Regions from separate parts of the Peribacillus sp. TH16 genome, predicted to be linked through region 1. Evidence: riboswitches for the same ligand, from Rfam matches in the RefSeq annotation. Region 1 holds a riboswitch; each other region holds the start of a gene.
The links. Region 1 has a riboswitch for preQ1 ahead of JFV29_RS21815 (VUT family protein). Riboswitches for the same ligand answer to the same signal wherever they lie in the genome.

Region 1 (10,822 bases):
GACGAGTTATGCTGAAGCTAGACGGGAGTGGATGGAAAGTGAGTAAGCTGCCTGTTATGGAAATCTTCGGCCCGACAATACAAGGGGAGGGCATGGTCATCGGACAAAAGACCATGTTTGTTCGGACGGCAGGATGCGATTATTCTTGTGCCTGGTGTGATTCCGCGTTTACTTGGGACGGGACTGGTAAGGAAGATACAGTTCAAATGACTGCCGAAGATATATGGGATGAGCTGAAGCGAATTGGCGGTGAGGGCTTTTCCTTCGTTACAATATCAGGTGGAAATCCAGCACTGCTGAAAAATCTAGATGGCTTGATAGCAATTTTAAAAGATAATGGAATGAAAACCGGCGTGGAAACACAGGGAAGCCGTTGGCAGGATTGGTTTCTCGATATTGATGAACTGACTATTTCACCTAAGCCACCGAGTTCTAGGATGAACACGGACTTTGAGGTGCTTGATCGAATAATATCTAATCTTGCCAATCGACATCCCGATAATCATGTCTCGTTGAAGGTTGTAATCTTTGATGATGAAGATTATCAGTATGCGAAAAACGTACATTTCCGGTACCCGGATATTCCTTTTTATTTGCAGGTTGGCAATGATGACAGCAGGACGGCTAATGATCAGCAGCTGATTAGCGGACTTTTGAAAAAATATGAAGAGCTAATTGATAAAGTAATAGCTGATGATGAACTTAGAAATGTGAAAGTGCTGCCGCAGCTGCATACGTATATATGGGGAAATAAGCGGGGAGTGTAAAGGAAGAGAGTAAGAAGCAGTGTGATGCGCAAGATCAATCACACTGCTTTTTTATGCGGACAATAAACTAAATACCACTATTATACCTCCTGAATGTGTGTAGCCTTGAAAGCCGTTGTGTATTTAAGGCCATATCCTAAAAAACGATCCATTCCAATATGAGCCGTCCAAATTAAACCTACCATTAAAATTGTATCCTGGTTTAGAGAAACAGCTAGTAAAATGATGAGTATTGATATTGTATAAGTATGAAACAAGTTATAAACCTTGGCACCAATTTGATTATTGATTAGATAGGCTAACATAGAAATGTCAGGTGTTAATAGTAATAAAAGGAAAATCAACCAGCTAAATTCATTTATTGAATAGATATAAATTATCGCTATAAGAACTATAAGCCCTTCAGAATGTATTAATTTTTTCACCATATTTAAGCCTCCTAATCTTTATTAACCATTGGTCAATGTATGTGCAAAAAATTATACAATACTCTTCATAATATTTTTAACGTGAAAATTAGCTAAGCTTTTTACATCTTGATATGAAAGTTGTGTATTAATATAAAATGTTATAAAGCCGTGGAGCGAAAGGAAAATAGACCATATTGATGCAGGGTTTAGTTTATTTTCTGTAAGGTCAGTCAGAGAACTGATTAGTTTTTCATATGTTTTATTAGAATCAAGTTGAAGTAAATGTTGAATTTCTTTTTCTTTAGATAAAAACATGATTGCATAATGATTTTGCTGGGTTAACCCAAACTCTATAAAGCATAGTAATATCTTCTCTATTTTTTGAGAAGCATTATTTTCAGTTAGGATGATATCATCTATTTTATTATTCAATAGAGAAAAATCCGTTTTTACCAAACTATAAAATATTTCGGCCTTATTTTTAAAATGATAATAAATGGCGCCATGACTACAATCTAATGTTTTAGCTAATTGCCGCATTGAAACTTTTGAATACCCAACGGATGCAAAAAGTTTCCGGGCTTCATTCAATACCATTTCCTTAGATAATTCTATTCCTTCTGATTTCCTTGGCGACATAGTATCACCTCCATATTTATTGACCAGTGGTTAATAACATCATATAGCATTGTTTTTCAATTGTCAAATATTAGAATAAAATGATTTGACAGGAGCTGCTCCAATCCACATATGTAGTAACAAAATTCGAAACATCAGCCATAAGTCTAATTATTAATAAAGTATTTACTGAATTCGTTTTAGAAATAGGTAATGTGGAAACTTCTTGATTTCCATTCGTTTTCAAGCTACGATAAATTAGGAAAAAGATAATCCGCTCATGCGGAAGAGGTTCTAGCTACCCTCTCAAAAAAACTAAGAAGAACAGTACTCTTTCTTAGGGTGCTGTTTTTTTTGTATAAGGAGAATGTAAGAAATGTTAAGAATTATATTGTATTTAGTGTCCATTGTCACCGCGAATGTGGTTACAGCAGCTTTTGCACCATTACAGCTTGGTGTGTTTATTATTCCGATGGGGACATTACTAATCGGGGGAACCTTCATCTTTCGGGATCTAGTTCAGAATAAATTTGGCAGAGTGAAGACGTATGTGTGCATTGTCACGGCACTAATATTATCAGCGTGCGTATCATTTTTATTAGGAGATACCCTTTTAATTGTGTTTGCTTCCGCACTATCGTTCGTGGTGGCAGAAACAGCTGATACTGAAATTTATACCCGGTTAAAACTTCCGATGAGTTGGAGAGTATTTTACAGCGGGATTGTCGGAGGATTTTTCGATTCGGTGATATTTGTTGTGATTGGACTTAGCCCACTTGGTGCCAACGTTCTGCCATGGGAAGCCGTACCCGCTGCGATTTTTGGCCAAATCATTGTTAAAACAGTCATTCAGTCAATCGGTGCCGCGCTGTTGGGCCGAATCAATGTAAGACTGGAGAAGCGCGTTATCTCCGGTTAAAATAGTAGGAGGGAAGCACTCAATGGATGGACCCAAAAAGGAAGAAGATAGATGCTATTGCCTGGAAGCTTTTCGTGAAAAATATGGTCCGGATGTCCAAGGAGACTGTATGAAGCTATCCTGCGCCAATTATCGGAAGCATAAGGGAATAGACAATCAAGATAAACGTAAACATTAATATAAATAGGAAACGATCTGTATAAGTAGAGAAGGAAGGACCAAATTTGGTTCTTTTTTTTTGTGTGAATTATAGGTTCGCGAGTAAATCGTGAAAATTCACGAGTAAATCGTGAAAACTCACGAGTAAATCGTGATAATTCACGAGTAAATCAGCCAAACTTACGAGTAAATCGTGATAATTCACGAGTAAACCAGAAACTTACAAGTAAATCGTGAAAACTTACGAGTAAATCAGCCAAACTCACGAGTAAATCGTGAAAATTCACGAGTAAATCAGAAATTCACGAGTAAATCGTGAAAACTCACGAGTAAATTAGCCAAATTCACGAGTAACCCCATAAAAAAAGCTTCTGGCACCGTCAATAATTGGTGTCGGAAGCCTTTTTATTAATTAGGTAACAAAATTTCTTCCGGGTTGTCTCCATCAATCCCCACTTTATATAGGTGATACTGTGGATCGCTTTTGCCGAATTTCTTATCTACCATAAAATAGACCGTTTTTGAATCGCTGCTGATGACTGGGCGATCTGTGTATTCTTGAAGATGGGTCAGCTGCTTTTCGGTCTTGGTTTTGAGGTCATAGCTATAAAGCTCATAAATATAGGTACTACCTGATTGCTCGTTGGAGATGGACTGGAAAATCATCGTTTTTTCATCCGGGGTAATTGTGAAATCAAAAATATCGACATCACGTTTAGAGTCTGTGACGGTTTCGATACCTGTTTGGTCAAATTTCACTTTGAAAATCCGTTGATGCGTTTCGAAAATCTCATCAGCCGTTTTAGCATCCGCATCATCATCGGTTTGATAATAAGCGGCTTTTCCATCTGTGGTGACATTTAGGGAACTAAGACCATATTTCTTAAAAGAGGTCAGCTGGGTGGACTCCTTTTTTTCTATATCAAATTCATAAATATCGAGATCGTGAGGGCGGGGACCCGTGATCGGCGAATAGTTTTTAAACGAACCGGCTCCAATATAAAAGAGAGAGCGGCCGCTTTTTGTGAAATCGAGTTCTGTGATCAGGAAGTCTGCTTTGAATAATTCACTGATTTTCTGTGATTTCATATCAAGAAGCTGAATGGAACTAGTTGAATCTTCTTCTTGGTTTTTTTTAGCTACAATAAAGGCAAGCATATTTCCATCGTAGGAATAAGTCGGGTCGAGGATTTGTTCATCGTTGCTCAATTCAAGGACTTTTTCTTCAACGGATAATGTTGGATTATAGAGTTTTAATTGTGGTTTTCCCTTAAAGTGTGTGACGTATGCAATTGTACCCTGAGTGGATACGTCGTATTGATTGGTTAAGCCCTGCTGCTTTTCATTTTCTTCTTTTTTAAAGATCAAGCCGGCGATGACAAACAAGACAGTCACAATCGCAAGCGTGATCAGAATGAGATAGATGTGCTTCTTTTTCATTTGAAGGACTCCTTAACGGTAGAGTATCATCATCGTAAAAATAATTGCTAGAACAAGTAATACCTGTAGAACAGCACATATATTTGATGCCGTAGGATGCTTTTTTAACAGTTTAATCTGTAGGATATATAACGAAATCCATAAGACAGTCGGGATGAAAAATAATAGCATAAACGGCTGGACTTCACTTGAGAAGATTAAAAAAGCATATAAGAAAAATAAGGTAACTGACAAAATCAAGATGCCGAGTGTAATATTGGAAATGTGCAAAAGTTTTACTTTTTTTAAATTCTTTCCACTATATCCTGGAAGAACCAAGGCTGTTTTGTAAATGAGGTAGAGGGATAGTAGGAGAATCGCTGCCATAATCAGGCTGAATAAAGGAAATAATGTAAAGTCAAGGGCGGACGCAATTCCCCATCCATATATATAGACAAGGGCATGGGTCACTAACACGGTGTTGACCATGATTTTCCGGTTGATAGAGACTAGGAGGTTAAGTGTAAGTGAGAGTAAAGTTGCACTAGTCAGTATCGAAAAAAGAAGCCAACCCATGTAAGCATCTCCTTCTTGGAATAGTTGCAGCGCATACACCGAAAACGTAAAAAGAATTGAAACGATGGATAAAGTCAGCATAAGCTCTTTTCGGTATGGAAAAATGGCCTGCTGAATTTGACTGCCGATTTCCCATTCGTCGCCAAAAAGGATTAATGCCATTTTCTCGGCTTCTTTTGGGGTCTTCCCCTGCTTTATTAAATCATCCCGGCTCAACTCCAGATGGAGAAGCAGTTCTTCAAACATATCTTCTTTTTCTTCCTTGGTACAATCGGTTTGGTTGACTATTTTTTTTACATACCTTTCAAATGTTGTTTTCATCAGAAATCCTCTGCGCTTTTCCGAACTAAATTTTCAAGGAAGGTAAAGCTGCTGCGTTTACGTTCAAGCTCGGTTTGGCCGCTGTCTGTGATACGATAATATTTCCTGCGTCCGGACTCGGACTCTTTCCAATACCCTTCTATAAATTCCTTTCTTTCTAAACGCTTAAGAGCCGGATATAGGGTGCCTTCACTGATTTCGTATTGCCCCTCGCTCATTTGCCTTAGAATCTTCGTCATTTCATAGCCATACAGCTCTTTTTGTGAAAGAAGTGAAAGCAGGAGGAGGTCAATACTTCCCTTCATCAATTCTTTATCCAAAAAATCACCTTCTTTTTTCATTTGCTTTAGTGTAATACGATGTACATCGTATTACAAGGTATATTTTACTTTTTTAAAAAAAATGGTTAAATGACGATTGCTAAATAAAATCAATCATAGTAAAATGTGCTTCTGAACGGATGAGTTGTAAAGAGTGTGGTAAGGATACTATATACTTGATTTAACTGTTTTAATGAAAATACGGAATAGGATAGAAGAAATCCCACTCAAGGGGTATTAATTGATTTTTTTTTAAAAATCATTTAGATTCTATTTATCAACAAGAGCAGAAAGAAGGTCCTAGATAGATGAAAGTGAAAGCACCTGAGTCATTCACATACAGAGGTGGAAATAGAGCTGTTCTTTTACTTCACGGGTTTACCGGAAGTACAGGAGATATGAAAAAATTAGGGAAATACCTGAATGATCGCGACTATACCTGTCACGGGCCTCTTTATAGAGGGCACGGAGTATCAGCCGAGGAACTTGCTAAAACAGGTCCAAAGGAATGGTGGAAAGACGTAGTGGATGGTTATCAATTCCTTAAAGATGAAGGCTACGAGGAAATTGCTGTTGTAGGAATTTCTTTAGGAGGAGTGTTCTCATTAAAAGTAGGAATTGAACTTCCTGTGATAGGGGTGGTTTCAATGTGTGCTCCGACGCAAGGAAAAAGTATCGATCGACAAAAAAACCGCTTGCTCAATTATGCACAGGCTTATAAGAAGTTTGAAGGCAAAGATGCAGACCAAATTGCTGCCGAAGTGAAGCTGTTGGAAGAAGAGCCTATGACTCAACTGAAAGATGTGGTGAATATAATAAATGAAACTGGTGAAAATTTAGATTTAATCACATCACCAACTCTTGTTCTACAAGGGCGCTTGGATGATCCCGACTATACGAACAGTGCTACAGCGATTTTCAGTGAAGTCGATACGCAGCATAAACACTTGATATGGTACGAAAACTCTGGCCATATAATCACATTAGGCAAAGAACGTGAGCAGGTTTATGAGGATGTGTATAAGTTCTTAAATACACTACTTTGGTAGAAGCAGAGGGAAGTTTTCTCTATGTATAAACAGGGGTAATCTTGTCCTAAGAAGGCCACCAATTTGATGGCCTTTAACATTCAGGGTATAAAACTACTCTCTTCCTTAAGTAAAAGTAAATCGTATTAAATAGAGGCATAGCTAAGAGGACTTACTTTATATGGTTTAGCTTCAAAATCTATTTGTATAAAAAGATTTTCACTGTATCGTTATTATCAATGGTTGCTAATAAAATATCATATACGTCCTCACTGTATGCAGTTTTTATTCGGTTTTTAAGCCATTCTTCGTCTTTACCAATGCGGGTTAATTCACTAAAATCAATTTTTCCCTCTTTAATAATCGTTCTAGGAAAAGAAAAGGTTTTTGTTACTAGTTCTAAATCGGCAGGGGTTACGGCTTCATATTGAGGGTTTAAAAAAAATGAAATTGTACCATCTGGTTCCCATAATGCAAGCGCAACTTTTTGAATATCTTCAATTTTTTCTTTTCTTAATTCAGATAATAAAAAATCGATAGAGATTCTTGCTTTGGCTAAGCTTTTATAAACAATTTGCCCATTTTCTATAAGGGGAAAAGGAGAGTTTTCAAAAAAACTTCGAAGTTTTCCCCACTTTAGGCTCAAAAAAACGCAAAAAATATATAAAAGTACTAATACGGCTGTCGTTATCAATGGTCCCTTTAAACCTAACTGTTCATCAGATAAAGGATGGGCAAGGATGTTTCCAATAATTAATGCTATTAAAAAATCAAGTAATCTTAACTGAGAAATAGCTCGTTGCCCCATTATTTTAGCTGCAAATAGTAAAAAGAAGTAAGACACAATGGCCCTTAAGATCCACTGAATTATAGTAAGTGCTTCTTGGCCGTGAAAAAAGTCCATCTAAACTCACATCCTTTTTTTAATGGGGTTTAAGGTTTAGTATGGAGCTTTTGACCAATGATTATCACAAGAAAATAATATAGATGAAGTACAAATTAATTAGATTTTCAGATAAAAGAAGGACTTCCATATGGAGTCCATCTTTTATTCGCTTTGAAATTATTATTCCTACAAACTAATCTTCCATTTGCGGCTGTAAATCTGTTTCGAAAGCATTATTCATTTGATGCTGTCTAATAAATTTTCTGACCTGTTCTTTTGTTATTCCGCTTTGTTTCGCTTCAATGATAAGTGCAATCCACATTCTTTCGAGCGGTTCCTGCTGCGATTGCTTTATAGAATTCATAATAATACTCCCTATCAACTATATTTTAAATAATAGTTAGAAAAGTAAAATGAATTATTAGGTCTTAACTAACAATCTGTCCAACAAAAGGTGTACAATTTCATTCGCTAATATTTCAGGCTGAATGTTTTCTTCAAAAATTTGAGTTATGGTTAAACGTTCAATAATTCCGACCAAGCTTTCAGCTATAATCAACATGTTAGCATCTGGATGGAAATAGCCATTTTGTTGTTCATAAATCAGGTTTTCTTTTATTTGTGCAGCTAACTGCTTCTTTATTTCTTCAGCCTCTTGAGAGAGAAAAAAACCAATTCGAGTTAAACTTTGATTTTCAGCAAAGAAACGAAATATCGCGGCTAATCCTTGGGTGATTTTGAGGGGAATAGCGTTTAAATCAAGCCCAGTTTCAAGCCGGCTCTGTATAGTAAGATTAAATAATTCATATCGGAATTTCTTAACTAACTCCTTAAAAATGGCCTCTTTACTTTCAAAATACAGATAAAAAGTAGGCTGACTTAAATTTGCTCTATGAACGATTGTACTAACTTTTGTTTCAAAATAACCCTTCCGAGCAAACTCATCTGCCGCGATGAAGAGTAGTAAAGCTCGACTCTGTTCACCGTTGGCACCCTTTTTTCTACCTCTTTTAATCATAAATCCGTTACCCCAAAGTTTAATTTGTCATTATATTACTCTTAAGTATTATCTTATAGTGTTAAAGTTCCAGTCAAGAAAAATAAACTGAATATTATAAAAATAAAAAAACAACTATAAAGTAAAGAAGATAACTCTAGGACGGTGTTGAGATTCTTTTAAAATCAGGAGGATAGAATCAAAAAAAGCCGTGCGGGATTTCTCCAGAAACGGCTTTTTGATATTACTTCGTTAAATAATTTTCTGTATAATACGGTTTTGCATTATCTTCAAAGGCGACGCCGACTCCGAGAGATTCAAAATCTTTTTGTAATTTATTTTCCCTGTGTCCGATGGAGTTCATTAACCCTTCATGAGCAAAGATACTGCTGTTCTGACCGGCTGCGAGGTTTTCCCCAGCCATTCGAAAAGTGATTTTGTCATCTTCCATTCGGTCAAAGGGGGATTCTCCTTCAAGGTTATTATGGTTGAAGTAATGATTCACTGCCATATCGGCACTGTGATCCTGAGCGGTCACTTTCACTTGATTATCCCAAGAAAGGACCGAGAGATCATGGTTAACCCTTGATGCATTAGTCAGGTCAAATAGTTGATATTCAAAGCCGTTCTTTAACTCCGGACTGGCTTCTGCAAAATAGGCACTCTTTTGTTTTTCCAATTTTGCGTCGATAATTTGGATTGATGTAACTGTATTTTTCTCATGTTTGTCATAGAAGATAGTCACATAGCTCTTATCCATTTCAAACATATCGTATTCGCCATCGCTTCGAATCTGGTAATAGACGTTTCCTTTAAGGAGTTTTGTTACAGGATCTCCTAATTTTTCAGTCACTGCTTCTTTAGGCGTGCCGCGTTTAATTCCTTGTTTTGAGGAGATTAAATCTTGGTTCGTATATAATCCAACAACTTTATCGTCAGTATCGTAGGCAACCATGAAGAAATTTTGATAATTTTCGTGATAAGCGAACCAGTCTACGCCATATTCATTCCGGGTTTGCCGCTTTGCTACACCAGCCAGTTTTTCAACAGCAGCCTTAGTGTCGCCAATTTCGATATTACGGACTGAAAAGGAGGCCTCAGCGGGAGCTTCCAATGTTGGTTTTTTCACTTGTTCCGTTTCAGGTTGTTCTTCTTTAGAAGCGTTATCCAACGTTTCTGTTAGCTCGCCTATCAGGTAGTTGACTCCGGTATTCAGCTTGTCCAGGGCAGTCGAAACCTCTGGTCCGTTTATAAGGGAGCGAACATCGGATGCAAAGGATCTAACCCCGGCCTTAAACCCAGACTCCTGAATGTCATTACCATAACCGTACCAAAATCCACCGAGTAGGAGTAAGAGAACAACAATATTAAACAGTTTCCGCAAATCGTTCACTCCTGCTCTATTTGAAATTCAGGAACTATTCTCCTGTTTATTGTTGGTTAAATAGATAAGCTTAAAAGGGGTGGTGAAACTAACAATAAGAGTGAACACAGGATCAGTGACAGTGAGACCTTTTTGGGCAGCTTTTCTCTCCCATTTCCAGTGTACCATCCACTGAACTGCAACTTGTTTCTATACCAAACAAATAATAAAATAAGTATCGCAATAGAACCTAGCCAGCCATACTGATCCATGTTAACGCCTATGCTTGTATATATGGCGATTAGTACGGTGGAAATAATCGCTCCGCCTAATCCTAATATTAATAAAATACGTATCAACTCTAAAATGACCCTCATATTTCCTCCATAAGTTTATTTAAGACTTTTAATTGATTTGGTTTTTATACGATCATGCTATTATACCAAAAGAAAAAGAACTAATAAAAGCATGTTATGCAATCTCATGACCATGGAAAAATGGCAATCCAGTGTGTTGCAAAGTTTGATTGATTCGATATGGGAATATGGAATATGCTGATTCAATCTAGAGTGGCTTTATTTATTTGATCAAGAGGTAACTCATTTACTTGGCACTCATTTTTCCCTAACCAAAAACGAAATCCCTCTATAGTGGATTTCGTTTTTGGTGTTTTTAGATTCTTAATTTTAATTTAAGTGAATTACTTTAATCATTTAATATACTTTCCTCAAGAACGGCAAACTTATCCCCATATACTTTGGTTATATGATTTTCTCCCCACGTACATAGCGCGGTTAAAATACTTTCTAAACTCTGTCCATATTCACTAAGTTCATATTCAACTTTGGGCGGAACTTGGTTGTAAACGATCCGATTGATCACTCCGTCTTTTTCTAACTCACGTAATTGTTGGGTCAACATTTTTTGCGTAATGTTTGGCATGAGACGTTTTAATTCGCTTGTACGTTTTTTACCATGTGTTAGATGGCAAAGAATCACACATTTCCATTTTCCACCTAGTACCTCCAGTGTAGCTTCG
Region 2 (10,822 bases), on a different contig from region 1:
AAGCTTGGTTAAGCTATTAGTTACCTGTCTTCCAACCGATGCAGTGAATTGGATTATAAGCAAATTTAAACTGCATTCAGAACTTAGTGACGCGAATTGCATCGTAACCTTTGACGGAAAACGCTTGGAAGGTGAAGATAAAATTCAAGTTATTAATTATTTTAATGAAGCTAAATTTTTGAAAAAAAATCATATATTTCCAGGGAACGAGCAATTGTTTTTACATCCAGAAAACAGTGGGACCCCATTAGTCATTGATACTAAAAGAGGCAAAAAGGATGTTAGGTTACTTGTGTACATTTACAACGACCACGTGGATGTAGTCAAACAGTACAAGAAGAAGTTAGTTGCGTATAGTTTGCTTTCCGATAGCCTGCAAGAACGTTCTATGCCAGTAATAAGGGATTTTGTTTAAAAGGAACATAAAAAAAGACGGTCTTTAAAAAGACTGTCTTTTTTTCTAAAATTATTTATTGTGTAATCCATTTTTTTATTCGATGGTAAAAGTTATAGTTAATAAAGCCCTGTTCATTTAGGGACCTTTCTTTCCTTCTTTATTGAAAATACTAAAAATTACTAGTTATTCAGATTGAGTGTAAAAGCGTTCACAAACTGACGTCTTTATATTAGTATCATATGGAAAAAATAATTAAAAGTGGGGGGATTGAAATCGAGGGGTTCTTCGAATAGAAAAAATTCAAAAAAATGCATTAGGATAATAAAACAATAGAAGTACATAAATAAAACAGTATTGAAAAGGGTTAATTTGTTTATTAGTATAAGTGCATGTAAAAAGTAATTTAGGTAAATTACATCTGAAAAGGTAATAAAAAAAGCAGGTTTCTAAAACGAAGCCTGCTTTTTTATGCTTTCCATTGTTTTTCCACTTGATGAAGGGCTTGTTGTAAAATTTCTTCTTGATTAGTACCTGGTTTAGTAAGGACGTTAGTTTGATAAGATTTTCCTTGGAAATCAACTGTTACTGTAACTTTTACCATTATGCATCTTTCCTTTCTTAATTCAGTATTAAATGGGAGTATTGTACGTACTTCTTTTATTCCCAAAGATGAATATTTTTCAAACATTTCGAAAGCAATGAATGTGAAGATTTAATATTCATAATTATCTGATATTTAAAAAGAAATGTCAACACTTTTTGGGGCCAGACCCCATTTCCCGAGATTTTGTATGTGCATAAAGATTGTTGTATCAGTGTTAAAGGTTTGTTGTGTAGGGGTCAGACCCTATTTCCCAAATAAAAACAACCTGGCTAGTTTGCATAACAGGCAGGTTGTTTTAGAAAATTTATTATTCAAATTTTGGTTAAGATAATTCCGATTAAGGCTGCAAATACGCCGGCAATTTGATAGGATTTTAGTTTTTCTTTGAATAAATAACATCCAGCAAATACGACCACTAAACAATTTAGGCTGACGACAGGGAAAATGATGCTTGCGATGCCGCTATTCAACGCAAAGAAATAACATCCATAGGCTATGATGCTTAAAAAACCTACTAAGGAACCAATTTTAACTTCTTGTAGCTTGATTTTTTCATTCTTAAAGGCCAAAGCCGAAAGAAGATAAAGAGTTCCGCCCCCATACATTGATACTAGAATATCAAGGGAGTTTAAATGAAGACGTGTTGATGTCGTCATTAAGATGCCGAGCACACCAAAAGATAAAATGGAAAATAAAGTGTGCATAATCCAAGGTAAATATTGATGATTACCTTTAGCATTAGGTGTATACTGAATGACTAAGGTAGCGAGAAGCATGCAGGCTATTCCACTCCACTGCAAGGAAGAAATATGTTCGTGAAAAATTAATGCTGCACAGAGAATGGGGAATATTGCATTCGCTGCAATTAGTGGAGATGTCAAACTTGCCGGACCTTTTTCAAAGGCGCTTGCCATCTGGATATTTCCATTAGTGTTCAGTACACCAATTGCTGCACCTAGCATGATAGAAAGCAAGTTCAGGTTCAAACCATCCACAAGTACTCCATAAATTATGGACAAAATAAAAGCTACAAAATAAAAGAAAAATTGGATATGTACCTTTGAGTAACCCTTTCCGCTACTCCATTTAAAAATGCTGTTATTGATTCCGAAACACAAACTGGTGATGAGTGCTGCAAAGATCCACATTACTTTAATCTCTTCCTTCATGTAGGATAAACTTCTTCTACATTTTAAGCTGAATACATGTAGGAATCAAACTAAATTAAAAAAGTATGATTGACAGATTAGATATTTTTTTCTATATTTACTATGACAATTTTAAAATATTTCCCGAAAAACGGGAGAGGTTCATAGCATCACCCTCTTAAAAAAACTATGGCTTTGATATTTTTCGCGAATCAACCATATCTTTGAGGAGATATGGTTTTTGTTATATAGAGGCCCACTTTATGAATCTCCCTGTGAAACGTGGAAGAGGAGGACTTTTTATGTCTGGAAGAAAAGAAGAAGAATTAAAAAAAGATATCACATTACTTGGGAATCAAGGCACAAAATATACATTCGACTATGCGCCTGAAATTTTGGAGTCGTTCGATAACAAGCATCCGAACCGGGATTACTTTGTCAAGTTCAATTGTCCGGAGTTTACTAGCCTATGTCCAATTACTGGCCAGCCGGACTTTGCAACCATTTACATTAGCTATATTCCTAGTGTGAAGATGGTCGAAAGCAAGTCTTTGAAGCTTTATTTGTTCAGCTTCCGCAACCATGGTGATTTCCACGAAGATTGCATGAACATCATCATGAACGATTTAATCGAGTTGATGGATCCGAAATATATTGAAGTCTGGGGCAAGTTCACACCTAGGGGCGGAATTTCTATTGATCCATACACAAACTACGGGAAACCAGGGACGAAGTTTGAGGAAATGGCGAATTTCCGCTTGATGAATCACGACTTGTATCCGGAAACTGTAGATAATCGCTAAACATTAGAGGAGCCTCTTATGCGGTTGGAGCCCCTCCGGTCATTTTTCAAAAATGACTGTTACGAAGCCTATTGTCTGGCAGACGCAATGTACCTATCACCGAATGCAGAAGAAGAGGATCTTCATTCTGTAATCAAAGCTCATTAAGAATGGTGCTCTTAGGCAGTTATCGCCAGTTACTAGGTTAGGGAAAAGTACAGAAAAACACAGCTACACAGGATGAATCCTATCGAGGGATTCACTGATTCTAAGATATTTAATTTAACCCGTCAAAACAGAATCTAGGTATTTTGTTTTGACGTTTTTTTTTGTAAATGAACCGTATAAAATGTGAAAAGTGCTACAAAGAAGAGTGATTATTATACGTTTTTCTGCATCCTCATTCAATAATTTTATCGACTTTGTCTTTATTGAAAACACAAATGTCCTTGTGAAACGGAATTAACTCTTGATTGTTTTGTCAAAACACGTAATAATAGGGAGAGTTGATTTTGACAGAATATTTTTAAAAATAGGGGATGTCGGGATGAAAGTTGCGAAGTTTGGCGGGAGTTCACTTGCGTCAGGTGAACAGTTAAAAAAAGTATTCGAAATTGTGGTTTCTGATCCAGAGAGGAAGATTGTTGTTGTTTCGGCTCCAGGGAAACGCAATTCCGATGATATAAAGGTGACGGATTTATTGATTGAAGTTGCCGAACAGCAACTGCGCGGTGAGAATGGCCAGCTCTTGATAGAAGATGTGGTCACTCGGTATGCGAGTATTGCTGAAGAATTAGATATTTCAGAGGATGTCATTAAAGAGATTCGTGAAGATTTGCACACGTTGTTACGTGCAGATCAAAATAATCCGAAGCGTTATATGGATGCTTTAAAGGCAAGCGGTGAAGATAATAATGCGAAGCTGGTTGCGGCTTATTTTCAAAGCCGTGGGGTAGAGGCGCAGTATATGGATCCGAAGAAAGCTGGCTTGATTGTAAAGGATGAAGATGGATACACTAAAGTGCTGCCCGAATCATATGAGCGGTTATATGCTCTACGTGATGAGCCGGGAATTGTAGTATTCCCAGGGTTCTTCGGTTACACGTTAGATGGCGATGTTTTAACGTTCTCAAGGAGTGGTTCGGATATTACGGGTTCGATTCTTGCCAATGGGGTTAAGGCCGAATTGTATGAGAATTTTACAGATGTGGATGCCGTTTTCGCTGTGAATCCAAACGTGGTTTCCAATCCAAAGGGGATCCGAGAGTTAACGTATCGCGAAATGCGTGAGCTTTCTTATGCTGGTTTCTCGGTGTTCCATGACGAGGCTTTAATTCCTGCATTTCGTGCCGGAATTCCTGTTCATATCCAAAACACGAATAACCCAGCGGCTCAGGGGACGCGTATTGTGAGCACACGCGATAATACGAATGGCCCGGTTATTGGGATTGCGAGTGACAAAGGGTTTTGCAGTATTTACATTAGTAAATACTTGATGAACCGTGAAGTCGGATTTGGACGCAAACTGCTTCATATCCTTGAAGATTACGGGGTTTCATATGAGCATATTCCATCCGGTATTGATGATGTGACGCTTATACTAAGGCAGGATCAAATGACAGAGGAAGCTGAGAAGAAGATCGTTTCGCGCATTAAGCAGGAGCTTCATGCTGATGAAGTGATTGTGGAACATAACCTTGCGTTAATTATGGTTGTCGGGGAAGGCATGCGTCATAATGTGGGTACAACGGCAAGAGCATCAAAAGCGCTGGCTGAAGCTAAGGTCAACATCGAAATGATCAACCAAGGCTCTTCTGAGGTGAGCATGATGTTCGGTGTAAAAGGTCATAGTGAAGAGACGGCAATTCAGGCTTTATATCACGAGTTTTTTTGAGAATGAGATTTTAGAAACCTCCTTGAAAAGGAGGTTTTTTACTGTAAATCAAAAATCTCGCCAGGTAAAAGACGCGCTGAGAGTTCAGCGCGTCTACTTTAATTCAATACCCATTTATCCTTCAAAAATAAAATCCTAGATACAGCAAAGAATAAAGCAATTGAGACAATGAGGCTACTGGCTGTAAGGAAGATGTTTTGATAATCAATCACGCCATAAATCAATTCTTTAAAGAGAGCAAAAATATTGAAAATTGGAATCAAGAAGTGTTTGGTTGTTAATTCATGTAAGCCTGTTCCGCCTAAGAATAGTGCAGGCATAATGACGAGCATTGTTATCGGTGATATATAGTTTTGGGATTCCTTGACGGTCTTGGATATAATGCTAGCTGACATTTGCAAAGCCCCCATGAACATTGAAAATAATACCGTAATCAATAGGGCAGTAGGGAGGATCATCCATAGGTCGTTACCGAAATCAAATCCTTTTCTAAGTTCTTCCGTTAGAAAAATGAGCTCCAAGGTGACTACTAGAATAGAGACAATTCCTGCAAGCGCCCCGATGGATGAAATTGTAAGCCATTTGGCTACAAGGATTTTCCCACGGCTGACGGGAGTCATTAGCAGGGCTTCCATCGTTTTGCGGTCTTTTTCTCCTGCAAATAAGTCAGAGGCAAGCGGGTAGGCCCCAGTGCTGATGGCCATCGTGATAATCATCGGTAAAAAGATTGAAAGAATGCTCAGTGACGCCCCGTTATCGGTATCAAGGCCCACTTCCTTGATGTTGACTTGCAGCGGACTAATCAGACTAGAGTCAGTATTGATGTTTTGCAGCCGTTCTTGAATGATTTGCTTTTCAAAAAGTGTTAAAGCTGACTCGACCTGTGAAAGGGCGAAAGAACTATCTTGGCTATACGTGTCACCGGAGAGGCTGAACGTGACTTGTTCGCCCTTTTTAATTTGTTCCATGAAACCGTCGCTTACTTGCAGGGCTGCAGCGGCTTTGCCTTCTTCTATGGCTTTGGTCGGGTTATCGAATGATTTGACTTCGATTTGTGGAAAATCACTAAGCAAGGCTTTGCCGTCTTTGCTGAATGACGGATCGACTGCCAGGGTATAGGTTTCATTCTCATCTGTGGTCATCAAACTTTCGTAAAATAGTGTTAACCCAGTCAATAAGAGAATAGGTAGGAATACACTCAAAATCAATGTGCGACGATCTCTTAAAGCTTCCTTCATTTCTTTCACATACATATTAAGAAACATGAGATTGGTTCCCCCTTACAAGTTTGGACATGAAAATATAATTCAGGTCACGACTATTTTCTTCTATATAAAGAGACTCAAGCTTTCCTTTATAAATCAGTTCCCCTTTATGCATCATTGCTACGGAGTCACAGAGTAAAGTAACCTCTTCCATGATATGGCTTGAGAAGATAATCGTTTTACCCTGCTGTTTCAGTTGAAGAACAAGCTGGCGAAATACATTAGATGAAGTGATATCAAGTCCTGTCGTCGGCTCATCGAAAAGTATGATGTCAGGATCATGAATTAGCGTACGTGATATGGCGACCTTTTGACGCATACCTTTGGAGAATCCTCCAACTTTTCGGTCGAGATAATCTTTCATCCCGAACATGACAGCGAGCTCTTCAATCCGTACTTTTGTTTCGTGCTTGCTTAATCCGTAAAGTGTGGCGAAGTAAGCGAGGTTTTCACGTGTGGTTAAGCGGTCATATAAACCGGTTTCACCACCGAACAAGACGCCGATTCTTTTCTTAATTTCATTCGGGTTATCCAAAGTATCAAATCCGGCAACTTTGATATATCCATCTGTTGGAGTCAAAAGTGTGGCAATAGAACGCAGCAAGGTTGTCTTTCCTGCCCCGTTTTCTCCAAGCAATCCGACAATCTGGCCTCTTCTCACATCAAGGGAAACATGTTTAAGAGCGGTTATAAATATTTTTTTATCTTGGAACGTTTTTGTGATTTCATGAATTTCGATCATTTCGGTACCTCCTACAATCTCTTTGGTTGTTTTAATCATACAAATAAACTAAATGAGAAACTGTAGTTTTGTCGCGAAAATGCCGTTTATTGTCGCGAAAAGGTCATTTTTCCAAATCTAAATGGTAAAATAAAGATAATTTTAGATGAGGAGAGTTGAAAATGAAGGTAGGACTTGTGGATGACCGGAGAATTGATTTGGACAAGCTGAATGGTATTGTGATCCAGATACCGGGTATCGAGCTTGTCTTTTCTACTGATTCCGCGGAATATGCTTATGAGCAGATTAAGCAGGAAACGATTGACTTACTTATAGCGGATATCGAAATGCCCAATTTGTCAGGATATGAATTGGCAGACATCATTCATTCTCATGCACTGAATATTGCTGTCATTTTTGTGACTGGTACCAGTGGGTATGCTGTCCATGCGTTTGAGCTAAATGTACATGACTATATCATGAAGCCTTACTCGAAGGATAGGCTCGTCAAATCAATCGATCGTTTTCTGGAAAAATCAAAAACAGCTGAAGTGGCGGGAAGGCTTTTTTTAAAACTGAAAAATGATATTCATATTTTACAAAAAAAGGATATCGTTTTCATCGAACGCTCTGGACGTTCGACCACAATACATACGAAAAACGGTCCGATTAAAACCTATCAGACTTTGAATGAACTGGAAGGTGAGTTGCGGGAAAGAGATTTTATCCGATCTCATCGTTCATTCATCATTAACATTCATTTTGTGAAAAATTTTTCTTTGTATGCAAAAAATTCTTACCTCGTGAACTTCGAGGGGATCGAGGAGCAGGCGATGATCACGAAGGAAAGAGTGGACTTTTTGCAAGCTCAATACTTTTAAGGTGTGAAGACTATGAATGCATTACCGATAATTGTGGCTCTATTAGGGGCATGGAATGTTTATGGATTAACAGAATTACTTTCTTTGCCTTTCCCGCTATACATATCAGCGATATTCATCTGCTTTCTTGCTTTTTTCCTTTACCGAAAGTATTCTCACCTCTATAAGCAAATTTCACTGGGAAACTATGTGACTGCTATTCTATCAGGCACGCAGCTGATTGTTGCGATACTTTATGCATGGATAGAACCTTCAATCGCGTATCTGGGTCTTTTCCTTTTGTTCATAGGGATAGAAATGATTAGGGTCAATATGGGGAGAAGTTTCCTCCGGCTTAAAAATCAGCAGAAGCAAATGGAAGAAGAACGGATGCAGGTTAATGAAACCTTCCGGGTGGTACGCAGTCAGCGTCATGATTTTCTGAAGCACGTGTCTGCACTTCAGTTTATGATCGAACGTGACGAGGTGGCAACCGCAAAAGAGTACATAAATGAATTAGTAGATGTGTTTGAAGAAACGAATCTATCAATTAAAGGTGAAAAAGGGGTCGTTGCCGGGATTCTTCATCAAATGTACCGGAGGGCAAAGGAAAATCAAGTACAAATTGTGTATCATCTCGATGTCCCGCTTTCGTCTTTACCTATAAAGGATCAGGAACTAGTCTCATTGATTGGGAACGTGCTTACTAATGCGATTGAAGCAGCTGAATCATGGCAGGAGGAAAAAGGGGAGATAGCACAAATCACGCTTCATTTTTATAAACGGAGCGGTATGTACCTTTTATCATGTAGCAACAGCAGTCTGCCCATACCTAATCCCATTCTGGATGCACTGTTTGAAAAATACGGTCAAACCACGAAATTGGGGCCGCATGAAGGGATGGGAACGAAAACCATCGCTGATATCGTGAAAAAACATCAAGGCTATTTGGATTTCACCTATAAAAGTGAAGAATTCTCCCTGAAAATTAAAGTTCCCGCGATTATGTAATAGTTTTTTTGTGGCAAATGATTATTTTCTACAGGAAGGGAGAGGAAGTTTATCAATATTAAAGGGTTGAATCACTTTTTATTTTCAGTTTCTGATTTAGATAAATCTACTGAATTTTACGAAGCTGTATTTGGAGCGAAGTTGCTAGTTAAGGGAAATTCCACGGCCTACCTCGATTTGAATGGTATGTGGATCGCTCTTAATTTAGAAAAGGATATATCAAGAAATGAAATAAAAGATTCATATACACATGTGGCGTTTTCAATTGATGAAAAAGACTTTGATGAAATCTATGAGAAGCTGGAAAGCTTACAGGTGAATATCCTTACAGGCAGGGAGAGAAATGAGAGAGATAAAAGGTCTATTTATTTTACTGATTTAGATGGGCATAAGTTCGAATTCCATACGGGAACACTACAGGAAAGGCTGGATTATTATAAACAGGAAAAGTCTCATATGAAGTTTTATTTATAAAACGTAATCGACATCTATAATAAAGAAAAGGAAAGCCTCCAAATTGAAGATTGGAGGCTTTCCTTTTTAGTTAGTTCATAACTGTTAGTAGTTGTTCAATCGATTTCCGTGGACGTGGGGTGGGAATCATATCGGGGTAGCCAACGTGCAGACTACCGACGATTTTTTCACCAGGATTTACGCCTAAAGCTTCACGGAACTCTGTGCTGTGAATCATGCCGTATGTTTCCCAAATCATTCCGATTCCTTGTTCCCAGGCAAGCAGGCTGAAGTTCTGAATCAGGGCACTTGTAGCTGCATAATCTTCTTCGCGAGTCATCGGATTTGGGTTTTCGTCCATTACAACCGCGACAAACATTGGAACATCTTTTAGTTTATTATATCCGCGCTGTCCAGCTTCTTTTTTCTTTTCTGGATCCTTTTCCTTGCCTGCCATAAAAGCACGGGTTGCTTCAGCCAGTTTTAAACGGCTATCCCCCTGCACGACGATGAAGCGCCACGGCTGGGTCATTTTGTGATTAGGTGCCCATGTCGATGTTTCCAATAAGGATTGAATGGTATCAAGGGGAACAGGAATGTCCTTAAATCGTTTAATACTGCGCCGTTCTTTAATGATTTGTTCAAGTTTCATGCTCATCCTGCTCCTTTTATCTATATATGTACGTTTATTAGTTTTCAAAAAAAATAATCCCCGGCTGCCTAATATGCTTTCAACGTGAATAAAATGACTTGAATAAAGAGGGGGCAATATTCTAGTGACTTGCATTCGCTACTAAGCATATAATTTTTACTAGGCACAGAGAAGCCGGGGCGACATTGTATCTATGTACAATATCAAAAGGGTACGATAATAGATTATCGTATTTACTTATCAAATTTCAGAGATCGATAATGAAATTGAAAATCATTATCAATTAGAATTTTCTCTTATTTCCTGTTATTTGTCAAGAGTATTTCTAAAAAAAATTTCAAGTTATTTACCAATCCTATTAATTATTTCAAAATCTTTTATAAATTCTGTATAAAAATGTATAATGAAAAGATAAAAATGCTTTCTACATATGAAGAATTGAAGGGTGTCATAGATGAAAAAACTGTTCTCATTTCTAAAGCCATACCGACTCTTAATTACTCTCGCTTTATTTTTAATGATTGTTGAGCTCGGTGTTGAACTGTTACAACCGCTATTTATTGCAAAAATAATTGATGATGGTATTTTACAGAAAGATCTATCAGTAGTGATTAAGTGGGGAAGCATTATGGTGGGACTTTCTATTTTTTCATTTCTTGGAGGAATCGTTAATTCGTTTACAGCATCTCATGTGAGTCAGAGTTTTGGCCATGATGTCAGGAAAAGCCTTTTTGGAAAAATTCAGGCGTTTTCTTTTGCTAATTTGAATAACATTCCGACCTCATCTTTGATTACAAGGATGACGAATGACGTGACTCAGCTTCAAAATACGGTTTTCATGGGTCTGCGTATCATGGCAAGAGCTCCATTAATTGTACTTGGTGGCGCGATCATGGCGATTACGGTCAATTTGAAACTGTCTCTTGTGTTAGTCATTTCGATTCCCATTCTTGTGTTCTTTTTAGGGTGGGTTATGAAACGAGCGGCTAAACTATTTAAACTCGTCCAGAAAAAGCTCGATAATGTTAATAGCGT
Region 3 (10,822 bases), on a different contig from region 1:
CTTTTTTCTGCATGGCTATGGCCCTCAGATCCTGTATTAGCTTTGGAAGCTACCGAAATCTCAGTTACAGAATGCGGTAGATTGGAGCTTTCATCTCCACTCCATTCAACAATTTCACCATCTTCATAATATTGAAAGGCATCCCAAGCTACATTTGTTTCTTCTTTAGGGTTTTGGGCAACGAATAAAAATTGCTGGAATTGTCCAGCGGCAATTCCTTCATCGGTCGCTTCCCATGTTACCGTTTTTACATGACCTTCTTTGTTGCCTTCAGTTGTTACTTTCCACCCTGGTACAGGCTGGTAGCTTTCAAAAGTAATGCCTTCCGGTATCTTTAAAGTCACCTTGGTGGTGGCAGTTTCTTTTTCAACGGGTACTTTAAGTGTATAGGTTTCCCAAGCCTCAGGTGCAGATGAACTAGGCTTAACAGTAACGTGTGCATTCGCTGAACCAGAAAAAATGAATAGTGCAGCAAATGTAGAGATAAGAAGCTTTGAAATGTTTTTCATTTAAATAAATCCCTTCTGTTATGAATTTCCTACTAATATTGTAAAATCGGCATCAATTGAATCTAGACTTTCAGTTAATCCATGGACCTGAATCTTCCACTTTCCTGACATGGTTAGAATCGACTTGGATGTAAACGTACCTGTATTTTCTCCCTGAAGTTGAAGTTTTATTTCTCCTCCGCCGGTATCTACAGGCTCCATTATGATTGTAAGCTGTTCAACTTCGGTATAAGGCATGCCTTCATCATTGGATATGTTTACTTGGATTCTGTTTTCACCGACTTCATTGGGAGTTACCATTAACGTAACCTCATTATTTTCTGCAGTCATCAAAGTTTTCTCAATTGGTCCTGGAGAAGACATGGCCGTTTGGACATTTGTTAATAGAGCGGCTACAAGGAGAACGACGATTCCTACACCAAACTCTATTCCCACACTATAACCAAGTTTTTTTTCTTTCTTTTTCCCCCTGAAAAAATGAAATGCTCCTAAAACGATCATGACTAACATGAGACCAACTTTCGCAAGTAACAATTGTCCATATGTTGTTTTTAACAATGAATGGATAGTCGGTACATGCTGTAAGCTGCTATATATCCCGCTAACGATCAGTATGATTACAAACAGAAATGCCCATCTGGAAAACCTTTGAATGATTGACCAGTAAAATATTTTCTTATCTTCTGTCTGCCGATCAGCAAGCCCAGGCAATATCACCAATAAGGCCATAAGGCCGCCCAACCATAAAGCCATGGACAATAAATGGAGGAAATCCATCAAAACGGCCAGAACCTGATTAGGAACAGCTGCCGTATGTCCAATTGAAGCCTTACAAACCATCAAGCTGACTATTATGATGAAAGAAAGATAGGGTAGTGATTTATTCAGGGAGTTCTCCAGCATGAAATAAATCACTAAAAATAGAAAGAGCAATATTAGAATTTCAACGATCCAGATGGCTCCAAAGTTTGTAGCATTCAATACTTCTTTTATATAACTCACATTAAATGCATCAGTCCAACCTACGCCAGCGTCAATCGTCACCTTTAAAGGCAGACTGAAGAAGATGGAAAATGCTAGACCTGCATATGAAAGCCAAAGGTATAGACGGGCTCTTCTGCTGGCTTCAAAAAGGCGAGAATCCTTCATTAACGATAATTGGAAAAAAAGGATTCCGGTAAGGGCTGCAAAAGATATGTATTGAAGACTTTGCAGGAAAACGTTGATGGAATTCGGAAAACCTGCATTCATTTCGGGATTTTCTTGGTCTGATAGGCCCGCTGAATCTCCGAATTGAAAGGGGATTGTCCCCTCAATGGGGTGGCCATCACTCGAAACCACTCTCCATTTTATGTTGTAAATTCCTTCATCGATAGTGCCTTTCCACTTAGCTTCCAGTATTTTTTCACTTTGTTCCGAGATTGTACTGTCTTGAATTTGTATTTTGTCCCCATCTTGGCTGAATACCTCAAGTGAATGGAAAGCTGGTTGTATATTCTCACTGAATTGAATGCTGATCTTTTCAGGAAGAGTATCCATTGATTCATTTGGACTAGGATTAGAACTTATAACAGAAGCGTGACCAGAAGCCGTTACTGGATATAAAAGCAAACTGAATAGGCTGATAACCAGCCATAAATAATTCTTCATATTGGTGCGTCATCACCCTTTCATAAGATTATGCAAGCTCAGTATAAAATAAAAATGTGAAAAAACAGTGAAAAAAAAAATACTTATATAAGGAAATTAAGAAATACTAGAAAGAGATAAAATACCTATAATAAATTTACCACTTAACGTAACTAAAATGAAAAGAGGACAGAAAATGAAATTTCAAAGTTATCCCAACACCTATGTCGGCTATGTAAATATCATTATAGAGGATTTATCGCGTAGTTTAAAATTTTATAAGGAGATTATTGGATTCGAAGTACTTGAGCAATCTGCTGATAAAGCAGTGTTAACAGCAGATGGGAAGACACCACTACTGATTTTGGAACAACCAGATGGTGTAACACCGAAGCAATTGAGGACGACTGGTTTATATCATTTTGCGCTTTTAGTACCGTGCAGAGCTGATTTGGCTAAGATATTACTGCACTTGATTCAATGTCGATATCCGCTGCAAGGAGCTTCGGATCACTATGTAAGTGAGGCCATTTATTTAGGGGATCCTGACGGAAATGGAATTGAAATTTATTGTGATAGGCCGGAAGAAACCTGGAAGTGGCAGAATGGGCAAGTCGAAATGGGTACGGAGGCCCTTGATGCAGAAGGACTATTAGCAGAAAATGATGAATCACCTTGGGCAGGTCTGCCAAGTGAAACCGTAATGGGCCACATTCATTTACACGTAGCAGACATTGGTGCTACCGAAGAGTTTTATACAAAAGGACTAGGCTTTGAAATTGTTGTACGATATGGAGGGCAAGCCCTATTTGTCTCTACAGGCAACTACCATCATCACATTGGCCTTAATACATGGAATGGAGTCGGGGCTCCTGCACCGGAGGCAACAAGTGTAGGACTGAAATCGTTCACGCTTATTTTACCAAGTGAAGAGGCACGAAAAAACACAGTAGAGCGATTACAGCAATTAGGATCATTTATAAACCAGGAGAAAGAAGCTGTTGTAACAAAGGATCCGTCAGGAAATGTCATCCATTTAGTCGTTCCCACATTAAGAAATAATTAAGGTTTCTTTGTTAACCTGACCCTACCACATTTGCAGGAATAATAGGGGGGATAGGCGTTGTTAAAGAAAAGGTTTAAAGAAAAAGGTGTGAAGGTGATCTTGGTCGGTTCTCTTGTGGGAATGGGAACGTTCACTTATATGCCTACAGCAGAGGCTACGGAGGATACAGCGGTCACACAGGGAGAGGCCCAAACGGTAAATACTCTATCTAAGCTCGAAATAGATGGTATAACATTGAATCAACAGTTTTCTGCCGATGTTTTAGAGTATAGTGCAACAGTAGGGAAGAATGTTAAAAAAATCAGCTTACTTGCTGAGAGTTCCAGTGAGACTGCTACCGTATCAGTGAATGGTATACAACTGACAAATGGGAAGGCTGAGGATTTTTCTCTTCAAACTGGTAAGAATACGTTCACGATCACGGTCAGTGATGGGATAAATGAAACGACTACCTATACCATCCAGGTTGATAAATTGGAAAGCGATGACAACCTTTTAACTGCGATTGGATTATCAAAAGGTTCTTTCACATTTGATGCGTCTGTAACAGCTTATAAGGTTTCTTTGGCGAATAAAGTCAATACCATTACGGTGGCTCCAACAGTGAGTGACAGTACTGCAAGGGTAAACGTAAATGGAATAGATGCAACGAGTAAAGGAGTAAAGGTGAACCTTCCAGTTGGTAAGACAACGGTGAAGATTGTCGTTGCAGCAGAAAATGGAGATAAAAAAACATACACGCTTACGATTACAAGGGCTGCAGCTAAAGCAAAGAGAACCGAAGATAAGGATACCTCTAAAGGAGATGAAGCTAAAAAGGAATCTTCAACGGGAACAAGTAAAACTCAACCTTCCTCCGATAACGGTGACAAACCATCATCAACTCCTTCGGATTTATCCAAAGGTCAAGTGCTAAGTAGCCAAGCACCTAAAGCACAGCAGATTGCAAGCATTTCCACACAAAAACCCTTATCGGATTCTGTTAAAAAGGCAATTTCAGCTGGGTCCGTAGGTGAAGAAGGCAATAACACACCAGTGTTGAACACTTTGACAGTATCAAAAGGAACGTGGAACAAATCTTTTGATTCTGATGAGCATACATATCATATCGAAGTCGATAAGGATATTACCTCAGTCCAAATTGAAGCTATAGCTAGCGCAAGTGGAGCTACGATAAAATATGACGGTGAAAGCAGTAAAACCGTAACGATTAAGAATAAAGCTAAGACTGCAATTTCAGTTACAGTCTCAAAAGATGGAGCACGACATACCTACGTCCTTGTTTTCGATAAAGATATCGATGTAGACATGGATGAGGAAGAAACTGTAGATGATGCCAAAACTGAAAAAGAGGCAGTAGTTGGAGCAACACAAATGAGTACATCTAGTAAATCGGAAAACCTTAAATCCAATAACAGAGGTAGCCAGATGATGCCGATGGATAATCAATCAACAGAATCCATCCCATTTTTGGGGAAAATAAAGAAATTCGTTCTCTCTCTTTTTTAATATTACCAAGGGACTGTTTCAAAAAATTTGAAGGGGGTCTTTTTTTAGACTACAAAAAAGGACAAGATTTAATAGGCTTGTCCTGAAATTTATATTGGTAAAACAATTTTGACTTCGGTTCCATGATTTAGCTCGCTGTTAAAACGAACCTTTCCTCTGTGCGCCTCAATAATTCGGCAGCTAACGGTCAATCCTAGACCCGTTCCTCTTTCTTTAGATGAATAAAAAGGTTCTCCTAGATGTTTCAAACGATTTTTTTCGATTCCACTTCCATTATCCCTGATGGTTATGGAAAGGGTATTGTCTATTTGCTCGAAATCAATCCAAATGTGATCGGCGGAGGCCTCCATAGAGTTCTTAATCATGTTTATAAACACTTGTTTGAGCTGATTTGCCTCACATGAAAGAAGCGGGATTTCATTTTTTACATCTATCGATATTTTTGTAGAATATGAGTCTGCCTCTGGTTTAAGCAAGGTTTTGACTTCATCCATCAGTCCAATAATTTGGTGTTTACTGAATGGGAGTTCCTGAGGTTTTGCAAGAACAAGTAATTCGCTTACAATCAGATTGATTCGGTCTAATTCACTGAGCATAATAGTGTAGTATTGTTCAAAGGGGTGGTCGCTCTTTTTAAGTAACTGGACGAATCCTTTTAAAGAAGTTAATGGGTTACGTACTTCGTGTGCTACACTGGCAGCAAGTTCACCGACTATTGACAACTTTTCGGTTCTTCTTAAGCGTGCTTCCGTTTCTCGGATTTGAGTTACATCTTTAGCATAGGTAATAATTCCGACTAATTCATTTCCAATAAGCATCGGGACAAATGTACATGAAAGTAAAAGAGACTCCCCGTATTTCGTGAGAAACTCTATATCTTTTCCTTTTTTTATCCCCTTTTGGTTTTCGACGACGTATTGACAGGATGTACGAATCAGTTCTTCATCTTCTGCGGAAAAGTTTAACTCAATAAAAGAGGCACCTTGGATTTCTTCTTGATGAAAGCCTGTAACTGTTTCAAACCTTGGATTGACGGTGGTAATTATTCCGGTTAAATCAAGCATCAGCATCGGATAAGGGTTGTGTTCGAACAATGATTTATAGCGCTGTTCACTCTCAAATAATTGATTTTCTGCGACAACTCTTTCAGAAATATCCCTGCCAATGACCACTAATCCTTTTCGGGAACCATCTTCAAAGAACAAAGGAACTTTGATGGTATCAAAGGTCTTATGATTGCCGTTGGGTAGCGGGATGATTTCCTCACACCGCGTAATCTCCTTTTTTATCCACGTTTCTTCATCTGAAATTTCACAGTAGATTAACGACTCTTTATAAAATTCGGAGTATTCTGCGAGCTCACTGTCTTTTTTTCCCTTATAGTCTACATGTTCCAATTGAAATAATTGCAGACCAAAGGTGTTGGATTCAAGCCATCGGCCATCTCCATCCTTGAAGTTAACGAAGTCTACCATTGAATTAATGAGCGTGCGACGACGCTGTTCCTCTTCTTTTAATTGCTTGAATTTTTCTCTTTTAGCCAAATAAAGAAATAAAATCAAGCCTATTGATAAAAGAAAAACAATTCCTTCTGCTCTTTGGAGTTGAATAAAGATCTCTTTGTTTTCAATATTAGTAGTTAAAAAGTAGTCGAACACGACTAGTGTAAGAATCCCAAATAGGATATATAGTACTAAAATGGAGCGTTTGGACATGGAGATTCTCCCTGATTTACGACATTTCAAAGGTTAAAAATACATACACATTTTAACAAACTATCAAAGAAAAATATATGCAGAATCATAAATAAAAAAACAGGAACCCTAACAGTCACCTGTTTTTCCTGAAGAAGGTTACTTTCTTTTTCTTCTTAAAGCGTTTATAGATAAGGAAAAATAGTAAGAAGAGGAAGGCGAGTACAGCTAGTGTATATTGGTTCATTTCCACAGATAGGAGACCATAAGGGATTAAGGATAGAAAGAAAAAGTATATAAGATTGCCGAGTGCGGTCGCTAATAAAAAATCCTTGAAGGTTACAGAACTGACTCCTGCTGCCAAGTTAATTAAACTTGTTGGTATGAGTGGGAATATCCTTCCGGTAAACACGTACATAAAGCCATGCTCTACAACGGATTCTTTCCATTTTGGGCCCATTTTCTTTAAGAGAGGTGCCTGAAACCAGTTCCTGGCTGCATAAAAAATGAATCCTGATGCAACGACACTTGTAACCCAACTCCATAGGTACCCATATATGAATCCAAATATCGCGACATTGATGGTTAGGAGTAAAATTAAGGGTATAATGGTAAAAGAATTTTGGACAATCATCAACACAAATGTCACAACAAAAGTAAGCAAAAGGTTTTCTGTCAATATGGTTATAACTGAATCCAAATCACTTTTCCAAACCATGGTGAACAATTCTGCATTGGAAACGATAAATATTACTATTACCAGTAGACCGATTAAGGTCAGTATTTTTTTCAAAAGGTCACCACCATTCATTCTAATAGTTTATCATCTTCAGGTTCAATGGTGAAAAAAAGAGCTTCCGCATGAAGCAGACAGCTCTTTTCCATTATAGTGGGCTAACGACGCAAAGATTCCTTTATAGCCACTTTTCAAACTGAATTCTTTTGTTCATTCCATAAATGATTGGCGCACCAATCAAGAGGACAACGCACTCACCGACAGCCGTGGTCATCCAGCTAAACCAGAAAGGTAAGCCAAAGGCAAGGTTCAGTTCAATTGCAATTAAAAACATTGTGAATGTGAAAAAGATAATCGTGGCGATCATTCGTCCTTTAATGCTTTTTATGAACCGAGATACAAAAATGACAAGCAATAAGGCGAGCACGGATTGCCCTACCCCAAAAATCAAATCATACGGCACCATCGGCGAAAAGAGCAGATTCGATATGAAAACGCCGCCCACTATGCCGTAGATATATTTTTTATTGAATACAATCAGATGATTCAACATTTCCGGTACACGAAATTGAAACATCTCAAAAGCTATTGGTTTAAACACCAATGAGACCGCCACATACAAGGCAGCCAATAACCCGTTTATCACAAGTGTACGAACATTCATTTTAATCTCTCCCTAGTTTTTTATCGTGGGATGGTTACGAACCACGGTTAGGCGTTTGCCCAATGATTAATAGTATCCCATGTAAGCTTGTTTCGTCAATTTGTAAAGAATGGTTTCAAAATAATAAGGTTTCAAGCTGTGGATGTCTCAATGATTTTGATTTATTGCAATAAAGGATGATATTATTTTTACATGTACTTCAAAGGAGTGGATATAATATGTCGATCGAGAGTGTCAAGAGCCATTTTAAAAAATGGAATCGGGAAGGCGATGTAATGGAGTTCGAAACATCGAGTGCTACGGTGATTGAAGCAGCAGAAACCATCGGTGTTATTCCAGCGCGAATTGCTAAGACTCTTTCCTTTAAGGGGGAAGGTGAGCATGCGATTTTGGTTGTTGCCGCAGGGGACGCAAAAGTGGATAATAAGAAATTTCGTCAGACGTTCGGTTTCAAGGCACGAATGCTGTCAGCTGAGGATGTGCTTGAGCAGACTGGTCATGCCATTGGAGGAGTCTGCCCGTTTGGGTTGGCAAATGACCTAGATGTTTTCCTTGATGTGTCGATGAAGCGCTTTGAGTCTTTATTCCCAGCATGCGGAAGTGCGAACTCTGCAATAGAACTTAAACTCGCTGAATTATTTGAATATTCAGGAGCAAAGGATTGGGTTGATGTTTGTAAGGCATGGGAAGAAGAGCAGAATGAGGAAGCAGCAGTAGGTAAGGCAGTTGATGGATTTTGATTTATCGTACCAAAAAGAACCACATAGAATGGAAATGAGTCCACTTGGGTGGACTTTATTTGTTGATAACGAGAGACATTACCTGTTCCCTTTTTATTACTGGGTTTTTAGTTATAAGCTTTTAACTTGTTCCGAATAGGTTTGCTCCCATTTTCTTCTGAAAAGTTGACCGCAGATGTAAATTAACGGTCTAATTAGGGGAGGTTTGTTCAACATGGCGCATAGGCAAATCGTTCAGAAAGTTCGTAAGTGGAGGGTAAAAGATGTTCAATGAAAGCTATAAAAAAAACAATAGCAGTTACCTCAGTCTTAAAACTCTTTATGAAGAAAATATCACGGTTAAGAGCATTGCCCAGGAACTTGAGTTTTGCCATAAAAACGATTTAGCACTGGGGATACAAAAAGAATTGGAAAAAAAGAATTTCGATATATTGGCGGTAGAGGATCAAGGGGAAATTATCGGATATATCGAAAGGCAAGAACTTGGTGAAGGTAAGATTGCGGAGTATTTGAAATGTTTTACACCAAGAGAATTGGTTTCGGACTCAACCCCTTTGATTCAACTTCTTCATATTTTTAAGAATAAAACGAGGGTGTTCGTGTTAGAGAATAATTCAATTAAAAAGTTGATTACCCACGCTGACCTTCAAAAGCCTCCAATCAGAATGCTGATTTTTGGATATATTACCCTTTTGGAAATGAGGATGAGCGATATCATCATGGATAAATTCGGGGATGACAGTTGGTATCCAATGATCAGCGGAGATCGTTTAGAAAAGGCTACCGAATTATATAGGAGGAGAATCGATAAAAATGAGGATATCAATTTAATAGAGTGTCTGCAAATCAGTGATAAATTCGATATCATTCATAAAGATCAGGAATTGAGGTTCTTCTTCCAAATTCCTTCTAAAAGTAAAGGAAAGAAAGATGCGAATGCCATTCGAAAATTACGGGATAAGATTTCTCATGCTAATGAACTTGGGTTGGACATGTCCTGGATAGAAATCATCGAAGTGGTGGAATCCTGTGGCCAACTGCTCGAAATCTCTGAATCCTATCGGTATGAAAAATAAAATGATGGTGAGAGACGTTTTAGGTAGACCATACTTCAAATAACTCTGCAATTTTTAAAGCAGAGCTGTAAAGCATCCTCAAGACGAACTGGAATTAAGGAGAACCAGCTACTATGCTGGTTCCTTTTTGTTTAACCCCCCTGACAGAAAAAACTGCCCATACGTGAGGCAGCTTCTTCAAATAGTTAGAACTCCGGTAGTTCATCCAGGTTATTTTCCTTTACCCCATCGGGCTCACTCCGCAATATGTCACGGCCATATTTATGGAAGACATCAACATTGGCGAGGTTGCCTGCCTTAGCTTCCGAAAGAGCGGTGGGATAGTCAAGCTCCCGCCCAGAATTTGTTTTGATGGCAATAATATTGTCATCTTCATTTTTTCGTACTGCGATAATTTCTTCTTTTCCAGTTGTATCATGTTGGTTTACTTGTGGGGTTCCCTGCTGTTTGTAGGATTCATATGCTTTTTCAAATTGGTCCATGCTTGGACACCTCCTATTTATAGGGTGAGCTATTTGGTCAGCAATATACAAACCAGGTTTCGTCCAGATTGAGCCGCATTTTTGTCAAAATGGGCCGACTTTTCGGCATTTTTTTATGAAAAGACTGTTGTCCGGGCTTTATTCTTCTGGCATGGCACTTGCATCATAAATAAGTGGAAGTGAGAAATATCCACTTAAAAAAGGGAGGAATATGAATCATGAATGTAAAACAAGGGGCAAGTACTGCGGATGCAAAAAAAATACAAGACGTTAAGACAATGAAGGCGGCGGTCGTCAATGAATTTAATCAAGAGCTTGAGATTAAAGATGTACCAATCCCTGAATTAGAATATGGTGAGATATTAGTGAAAATTAAAGCATGTGGCGTGTGTCATACCGATTTACATGCGGTACATGGTGATTGGCCGGTAAAACCGAAGCTGCCGCTTATTCCTGGACATGAGGGAGTAGGCATTATTGAGAAGGTGGCAGAAGGCGTTACTACATTAAAGGTTGGTGACCGCGTTGGGATTCCATGGCTTTACTCGGCATGTGGCGATTGTGAATACTGTCTGACTGGACGGGAAACGCTTTGCCTGGATCAATTGAATGCAGGATATTCTGTGGATGGCGGTTATGCGGAATATTGCAAAGCGCCAGCAAAATATGTGGTCAAGGTTCCTGAAGGTCTTGACTTTGCGGAAGTTTCACCGATTT

Region 2: linked by a shared signal. The riboswitch ahead of queF (preQ(1) synthase) and the one ahead of JFV29_RS21815 (VUT family protein) in region 1 are both predicted to bind preQ1.
Region 3: linked by a shared signal. The riboswitch ahead of JFV29_RS10960 (QueT transporter family protein) and the one ahead of JFV29_RS21815 (VUT family protein) in region 1 are both predicted to bind preQ1.

The regions. Positions count from the first base shown of each region.
Region 1 covers NZ_JAEKEM010000009.1:1,600,140-1,610,961, reverse strand. The annotation lists gene queD (6-carboxytetrahydropterin synthase QueD) at 1-46, shown strand, start outside; gene queE (7-carboxy-7-deazaguanine synthase QueE) at 39-767, shown strand; gene JFV29_RS21825 (DUF4260 domain-containing protein) at 848-1,195, opposite strand; gene JFV29_RS21820 (TetR/AcrR family transcriptional regulator) at 1,247-1,816, opposite strand; PreQ1 riboswitch class I at 2,078-2,120, shown strand; gene JFV29_RS21815 (VUT family protein) at 2,172-2,714, shown strand; gene JFV29_RS21810 (hypothetical protein) at 2,737-2,892, shown strand; gene JFV29_RS21805 (hypothetical protein) at 3,282-4,313, opposite strand; gene JFV29_RS21800 (permease prefix domain 1-containing protein) at 4,326-5,189, opposite strand; gene JFV29_RS21795 (PadR family transcriptional regulator) at 5,189-5,530, opposite strand; gene JFV29_RS21790 (alpha/beta hydrolase) at 5,818-6,558, shown strand; gene JFV29_RS21785 (DUF421 domain-containing protein) at 6,737-7,441, opposite strand; gene JFV29_RS21780 (anti-repressor SinI family protein) at 7,617-7,787, opposite strand; gene JFV29_RS21775 (TetR/AcrR family transcriptional regulator) at 7,845-8,441, opposite strand; gene JFV29_RS21770 (CAP domain-containing protein) at 8,665-9,813, opposite strand; gene JFV29_RS21765 (hypothetical protein) at 9,861-10,160, opposite strand; gene JFV29_RS21760 (winged helix-turn-helix transcriptional regulator) at 10,489-10,822, opposite strand, start outside.
Region 2 covers NZ_JAEKEM010000002.1:2,218,690-2,229,511, reverse strand. The annotation lists gene JFV29_RS10710 (YfmQ family protein) at 1-415, shown strand, start outside; gene JFV29_RS10705 (BA3454 family stress response protein) at 864-998, opposite strand; gene JFV29_RS10700 (DMT family transporter) at 1,313-2,170, opposite strand; PreQ1 riboswitch class I at 2,301-2,346, shown strand; gene queF (preQ(1) synthase) at 2,452-2,952, shown strand; gene JFV29_RS10690 (aspartate kinase) at 3,479-4,825, shown strand; gene JFV29_RS10685 (ABC transporter permease) at 4,924-6,090, opposite strand; gene JFV29_RS10680 (ATP-binding cassette domain-containing protein) at 6,080-6,832, opposite strand; gene JFV29_RS10675 (LytR/AlgR family response regulator transcription factor) at 6,994-7,692, shown strand; gene JFV29_RS10670 (sensor histidine kinase) at 7,705-8,682, shown strand; gene fosB (metallothiol transferase FosB) at 8,734-9,156, shown strand; gene JFV29_RS10660 (nitroreductase family protein) at 9,227-9,787, opposite strand; gene JFV29_RS10655 (ABC transporter ATP-binding protein) at 10,242-10,822, shown strand, end outside.
Region 3 covers NZ_JAEKEM010000002.1:2,282,657-2,293,478, reverse strand. The annotation lists gene JFV29_RS10990 (YcnI family copper-binding membrane protein) at 1-509, opposite strand, end outside; gene JFV29_RS10985 (copper resistance protein CopC) at 528-2,159, opposite strand; gene JFV29_RS10980 (VOC family protein) at 2,335-3,204, shown strand; gene JFV29_RS10975 (cadherin-like beta sandwich domain-containing protein) at 3,262-4,713, shown strand; gene JFV29_RS10970 (PAS domain-containing sensor histidine kinase) at 4,803-6,428, opposite strand; gene JFV29_RS10965 (TVP38/TMEM64 family protein) at 6,544-7,200, opposite strand; gene JFV29_RS10960 (QueT transporter family protein) at 7,322-7,807, opposite strand; PreQ1 riboswitch class I at 7,814-7,858, opposite strand; gene JFV29_RS10955 (YbaK/EbsC family protein) at 8,026-8,547, shown strand; gene JFV29_RS10950 (hypothetical protein) at 8,811-9,623, shown strand; gene JFV29_RS10945 (DUF3892 domain-containing protein) at 9,809-10,105, opposite strand; gene adhP (alcohol dehydrogenase AdhP) at 10,384-10,822, shown strand, end outside.